Regions from separate parts of the Pseudomonas sihuiensis genome, predicted to be linked through region 2. Evidence: predicted binding sites of a transcription regulator. Region 2 holds the regulator's gene; each other region holds the start of a gene.

Region 1 (2,267 bases), 140 kb from region 2:
TTCAGGCCGGTATAGAGCGATACGGTTTTGCCCGAGCCGGTGGGGCCGGTGACCAGAATCATGCCCTGTGGTTGCTTCAGGGCGTTCATATACAGCTCTTTCTGTTCCTCCTCGTAACCCAGTGCGTCGATCCCCATCTGCGCGCTGGTGGGGTCGAGAATTCGCATCACGATCTTCTCGCCCCAGAGCGTTGGGAGCGTGTTGACGCGGAAATCGATGGCCTTGGTCTTGGAGATTTTCATCTTGATCCGGCCATCCTGCGGCTTGCGCCGCTCGGAAATATCCAAGGCGGCCATGACCTTCAGGCGGGCGGAAATTCTCGGTGCCAGCTGGATGGGCGGGCGCGCGACCTCATGTAGGATGCCGTCGGTACGGAAGCGGACTCGGTAGGCTTTTTCGTAGGGCTCGAAGTGCAGGTCGGAAGAACCACCTTTTATTGCATCAAGCAGCATCTTGTTGACGAAACGTACTACCGGCGCATCGTCAGCATCGGCGCCACCTTCGCCGACCGACTTCTCATCATCAACCGCCTCGACATCCAGTCCATCCAGATCAACGTCTGCCAGCTCGTCCATGCTGCTGTTGGCAGAGTCGAAGAACTTGTCGATGGCATCGCCGAGTTTGTCGTCCTCGACCAAAATGGCTTCTGTGGTCAGGCCGGTGCTGAACTGCACATCGGTGACGGCCTGGTGATTGGTCGGGTCAGAAAGCGCAACGAACAGCTTGTTACCTCGACGCCATAGCGGCAGTACGCGATGCTGGCGGGCTAGTTTCTCGCTGAGCAGGTCGCGGGGCTGGCTGTCCTTGTCGATACTGCTCAGGTCAAGCATGGCGATGCCGAACTGTTCACAGAGCAATTCGGCCAAGTCTCGCGCTTTGACCAGCTTGTTCTGAACCAGATAAGTGACCAGGGGTAGTTGGTTGCGCTGCGCTTGTTGCAGTGCCTGCTGAGCGGTTCTTTCATCGAGCAGTTTTTGCAGAACCAAGTGTTTGGCCAGTCCGGTCAGGGCGGGGGAGTCTGACATAGCGGATATATCCAGAAGCTATCGCAAAGCCTGCGTTATAGCCTAGAAGCGTGAGGCTGCCAAACCCGCGCAAAGCGTATGACATTTTTTGTCAGTTAGCGACGTGAGTGGTGGAACGCTGGCCCGCTTATGCTCCAAAGTGCGCGGGCTTGAGGTTGGCATGGATTATGCTTTTGCTTAATCAGGGCCGCTGGCCTTACTTCAACCTAGGAGAACATTATGAAAGCTCAACTGCAAAAGGGTTTTACCCTGATTGAATTGATGATCGTCGTGGCGATCATTGGTATTTTGGCCGCTGTCGCGCTGCCGGCGTACCAAGATTACACTGTGCGTGCGCGTGTTACCGAGGGGTTGAGTCTGGCTTCTGCAGCTAAGGCTCATGTAGCTGACGTACTGGCTTCTGGGAATCCGCAGGGCGATGCCGCCGGCTATGCGATGGGTTACAACGCTCCTAGCGCAACCCGTAATGTGACCTCTGTTGCCATTACTCCTGCTACCGGTGTAATCACTGTGACTATGACAGCAAATGCTGGTAACGGTACTTTGACTTTGACTCCTAACTCACCGATTGGTACCCTTTTGCCCGTAGGTACGGCGGCCTTCCAGCCGCCTGCAAATGCCGTTGCTTGGCGCTGCAGGGCTGCTGGTGCTGGCGCTAATAGTTTTGCTGGTGGTGCTGCAGGCACCTTGCCGGCACGTTTTGCGCCTGCAGAATGTAAGTAATTTTATTTAAAAGAGGTGGGGGGTGCTTTGCGCCCTCCACCTTTTTTTATTTAAAGAAGAGGTGGGCTTTGGAAAAAAGATTTATTTATGCCTTTAAATTTTCAGCTAGGCATTTTCTAATTTCTTTTTTTGTGGTCGGTTGCGTTCTTTTTGGGGCTTTTTATTTTTGGTATCCGAAGGAATTTTGGGGGGTGACAAATGTTGGTGAGATATTGTTTTTCATTGTTCTTGTTGATCTTGTTTGTGGGCCGTTTTTGACTTTGTTGGTTGTGTCACCTTGTAAGGCTCGTTCGGAGTTGTTTAGGGATGTGTTTTTTATATTTACTTTGCAGGCGTTTGTTTTGAGTTATGGTGTCTACTCTCTCTATCAGGGGCGGCCTCTTTATTTGGCTTTTGAAAAAGATCGTTTTAGGTTGGTAACTGCAGCTGATATTTATGTTGATGAAGACGATAAAAAATACACTCCTCCTTTTTCTGGGGTTGAGTTTGTCTTTGTTAAACTACTGACCCCAACTGATG
Region 2 (2,267 bases):
CGACGAACCCTTTGCCGGGGTCGACCCGATCTCCGTGGGCGACATCAAGCAGATCATCCATCACCTCAAGACCAAGGGCATCGGCATCCTGATCACCGATCACAACGTGCGCGAAACCCTGGACATCTGCGAGACCGCCTACATCGTCAACGATGGACAGCTGATCGCCGAAGGTGACGCCGAGACCATCCTCGCCAACCAGACGGTGAAAGAGGTTTACCTGGGCCACGAATTCCGCCTGTAGCAGGCTGCGTGAAAACTACTGCACTCGGTGATGCTGCGTTAAAAACAGGCTAAAAATGCTCATTTACAGTCGTAAACTGCGCTTTCTCGCCTGTTTTTGCGGGGCCGCCATCGGTATTGCCTCACCTTCGCTCGCTACGCTTTCACACAACCTGTAGGTCGCTCACTATTTCGCTACATAAATATTGCAACCCCTAGGCAAAAACGAGAAATTCAGGCATATAATTTGCTTCCTGGCGGCGCTTCGGCGCCCTGATGTGGAAGGCGTAACTCGCCAGTAAATTAAGGTCTGCAATGAAACCATCGCTAGTCCTCAAGATGGGCCAGCAGCTGACGATGACCCCGCAGCTGCAACAGGCTATCCGCCTCCTCCAACTGTCTACCCTGGACCTGCAACAGGAAATCCAGGAGGCACTGGAATCCAATCCCATGCTCGAGCGCCAGGAAGACGGCGACGACTTCGACAACAGCGATCCGATGGCTGATGGCGCCGAAAGCGCCACCCCAGCCCCAAGCAAGGAAGACAGCTACCAGGAAACCACCCCCACGGTGGACAACCTGGAAGAAGGCGAGTGGGGCGAGCGCATTCCCAACGAGTTGCCAGTCGACACGGCCTGGGAAGACATCTACCAGACCAGCGCCAGCAGCCTGCCCAGCAACGATGATGACGAGTGGGATTTCACCACTCGCACTTCCAGCGGCGAGAGCCTGCACAGCCACCTGCTCTGGCAACTGAACCTGGCGCCCATGTCGGACAAGGATCGCCTGATCGCAGCGACTCTGATCGACTGCATCAACAACGACGGCTACCTCGAAGAAACGCTCGAGGAAGTGACCGAATCCTTCGACCCCGAGCTGGATGTCGAACTGGACGAAGTGGAGGTGGTGCTGCACCGCATCCAGCAGTTCGAACCGGCCGGTATCGGCGCCCGCGACCTGCGCGAGTGCCTGCTGCTGCAACTGCGTCAGTTGCCTGCCAACACCCCCTGGCTGAACGAAACCCAGCGCGTGGTTGGCGACTACCTGGAACTGCTCGGCAGCCGCGATTACGCCCAGCTGATGCGCCGCACCAAGCTCAAGGAAGACGAACTGCGCCAGGTCATCGACCTGATCCAGCGCCTGAATCCGCGTCCGGGTTCGCAGATCGAGTCCAGCGAACCGGAATACGTCGTGCCCGACGTTATCGTGCGCAAGCACAACGAACGCTGGCTGGTGGAGCTGAACCAGGAAGCCATGCCGCGCCTGAGGGTCAACCCGCAGTATGCCGGCTTCGTCAAACGCGCCGATTCCAGCGCCGATAACACCTTCATGCGCAACCAGTTGCAGGAGGCCCGCTGGTTCATCAAGAGCCTGCAGAGCCGCAACGAAACGCTGATGAAGGTGGCCACGCAGATCGTCGAGCACCAGCGTGGCTTCCTCGACTACGGCGACGAGGCGATGAAGCCTCTGGTGCTGCACGACATCGCCGAAGCCGTGGGTATGCACGAGTCGACGATTTCACGCGTTACCACGCAGAAATTCATGCACACCCCGCGTGGCATTTACGAACTGAAATATTTCTTCTCCAGCCACGTCAGCACCTCCGAAGGCGGCGAATGCTCGTCCACCGCTATCCGCGCGATCATCAAAAAACTGGTTGCAGCAGAAAACGCGAAAAAGCCGTTGAGCGACAGCAAGATCGCTGGTTTACTGGAGGCACAAGGCATCCAAGTCGCCCGTCGGACGGTCGCCAAGTATCGCGAGTCCCTCGGCATAGCGCCCTCGAGTGAGCGCAAGCGACTGATGTAGGCCAGATTGACTGAAGGCCTCAGGCCTTCAGGCCAAAGTGTTCCGGCGGTGGGTCGAACCAGACCCGCCTCTTACACAAGCCAGTGAGGAGAAAGCGGTATGCAAGTCAACATCAGTGGACATCAGCTGGATGTGACCGACGCCCTGCGTGACTATATCGGCGAGAAACTGGGCCGACTGGAACGCCACTTCGACAAGATCACCAACGTACAGGTGACCATGGAGGTCGAGAAACT
Region 3 (2,267 bases), 730 kb from region 2:
ACACCAGCCAGAGCAGCGGTAGCACCCGCCATGTGAACCACACCGGAGCCTGCGAAGTCGAGGAAGCCTGCTTCGTTGAGGAAGCCCGAGCCCCATTTCCAGAAACCCTGAACCGGGTAGATGAAGCCGGTCATGACCACGGCGAAAGCCAGGAAGGCCCACAGCTTCATGCGCTCGGCAACGGCACCGGACACGATCGACATGCAGGTCGCGGCGAACACCACCTGGAAGAAGAAGTCCGAACGGGCCGAGTAGTAAGGTGCATCGTCGCCACCGGCAAGTACCGAGTCGACGCTGTTTTCGTCACCGATCAGGAAGCCCAGGCTCGGCAGGATGCCGCCTTCCGGGCTGGAGTACATGATGTGGTAGCCGATCACCAGGTACATGACGCTGGCCACGGCATAGAGCGCCACGTTCTTGGTCAGGATCTCGGTGGTGTTCTTGGCACGCACCAGGCCGGATTCGAGCATGGCAAAACCCGCTGCCATCCACATCACCAGGGCACCACAGATCAGAAAGTAGAAGGTATCGAAGCCGTACTGCAATGCAGTCAATGCTGTGTTATCCATTTTTCACCTCTTGCCGCGCTTTTGTAGTGCGCTGTTCGGTTGAAACGTCCAGGTTGGCTCAGGACGCGTCCGCATGCTTACAGGTCGTTGCCACGCTCGTTCTGGATCACCGGAACCCCTGCGCCGTGAGGCGACCAGGCATTCCCATCACTAGGCCGAGCGCAGGACCAAAGAGGGTCTGGCACAGCAGAGCGGCGAAGACATCGCCGGCTCCGGCTTTGGCCCTCGAAAACAGCGTAAAGCCAGAATTCGAGGACAAAAGGGCTCCTAGCCCTGCGAAAGTTCGCAGAGTCATGGGTTTACTCCTGGGGCGTGGGGTTCGGAGGCTTGTTAGATCGCGTCGGTATCGGTTTCGCCGGTACGGATACGAATCGCCTGTTCCAGGTTGACTACGAAAATCTTGCCGTCACCGATCTTGCCGGTGTTGGCAGCCTTGGTGATGGCCTCGATCACGCGATCGAGCTGATCGTCAGCGATGGCCACGTCGATCTTCACCTTGGGCAGGAAGTCGACCACATACTCGGCACCGCGATACAGCTCGGTATGGCCTTTCTGGCGGCCGAAGCCCTTGACCTCGGTGACGGTAATGCCCTGCACGCCGATCTCCGACAGCGACTCGCGCACGTCGTCCAGCTTGAACGGCTTGATGATGGCAGTGACTAGCTTCATGAAACTTTCTCCCGTGTAAGGTGGACTTGCCCCAGGAATTGCGAACCCGGCTCAAGTCTAAGCGCAGTGTCTGGCTTTTGTAATGCACCGACCGCTCCAGCCTGGTGTGGTCGATACCCACCAACCGCTCCCGACGAAGCACTCCCCCGCTTCGCCTGCAGCACCAGAACTGCATCGGTGCATGCGTCGCTGGGGTCTAAGCAGAAAGCTTGCCAGCTCACGCAAAAGCGCTATCTATCAAGCCTTTAACAGCTTCCAGCCACAGTGACCGGTCATTCACGCCGAATGCAACGCACAAACTTGGTGCATCTACACATTGGGTAATGCTCAAAAATCGTGCAACCAGTGCTAGACCGCCCCGCCGGTGGCTGCGTGCTACACTGCCGACCGTCTGTTTACGGAACCTGATCATGCTGCCGCCGAAAGCCTTGCTCGACACTCTCAGTAGCCACGCCTCGCGTCTTTTCAGCGGCGACAGCCCGCTGCCTCGCGCCGAACTGGAAGCGCAGTTCAAAGCCCTGCTACAGAGCGGTTTCAGCAAGCTCGATCTGGTCAGCCGTGACGAATTCGACAGCCAGATGGTGGTCCTGGCCCGCACCCGCGCTCGCCTCGAGGCGCTGGAAGCCAAGGTCGCCGAACTGGAAGCCAAGCTCACCGCCGCAGACTAAGGTTATGTTGTAGGAGCGGCTTCAGCCGCGAACAGGCTTCGCGGCTGAAGCCGCTCCTACAGGCACTGCACCCCACCTGATCAAGGAGCGATCATGTCCCTGGCCATCGTTCACAGCCGTGCCCAGGTCGGCGTCGAAGCACCGGCTGTCACCGTCGAAGCGCACCTGGCCAACGGCCTACCCTCCCTGACGCTGGTGGGCCTGCCGGAGACAGCAGTCAAGGAGAGCAAGGATCGCGTGCGCAGCGCCATCCTCAATGCCGCCTTCGAATTCCCCAGCAAACGCATCACCTTGAACCTCGCGCCCGCCGATTTACCGAAAGACGGCGGCCGTTTCGATCTCGCCATCGCCCTGGGGATTC

The links. The regulator sigma-54, encoded in region 2, starts transcription at its own class of promoters, with help from an activator protein. The targets are predictions, from matches to a motif close to ANTGGCATNNANNTTGCTNT.
Region 1: a site for sigma-54 is predicted at 1,180-1,199, ahead of BLT86_RS23400 (pilin). Genes of this name have one in related genera too.
Region 3: a site for sigma-54 is predicted at 1,436-1,455, ahead of glnK (P-II family nitrogen regulator). Genes of this name have one in related genera too.

Annotation. Positions count from the first base shown of each region.
Region 1 is NZ_LT629797.1:5,005,112-5,007,378, forward strand. It holds gene pilB (type IV-A pilus assembly ATPase PilB) at 1-1,025, opposite strand, end outside; gene BLT86_RS23400 (pilin) at 1,245-1,748, shown strand; gene BLT86_RS25850 (hypothetical protein) at 1,817-2,267, shown strand, end outside.
Region 2 is NZ_LT629797.1:5,140,439-5,142,705, reverse strand. It holds gene lptB (LPS export ABC transporter ATP-binding protein) at 1-244, shown strand, start outside; gene BLT86_RS23980 (RNA polymerase factor sigma-54) at 538-2,031, shown strand; gene hpf (ribosome hibernation-promoting factor, HPF/YfiA family) at 2,131-2,267, shown strand, end outside.
Region 3 is NZ_LT629797.1:4,405,707-4,407,973, reverse strand. It holds gene BLT86_RS20715 (ammonium transporter) at 1-569, opposite strand, end outside; gene glnK (P-II family nitrogen regulator) at 900-1,238, opposite strand; gene BLT86_RS20700 (accessory factor UbiK family protein) at 1,649-1,906, shown strand; gene BLT86_RS20695 (YifB family Mg chelatase-like AAA ATPase) at 2,000-2,267, shown strand, end outside.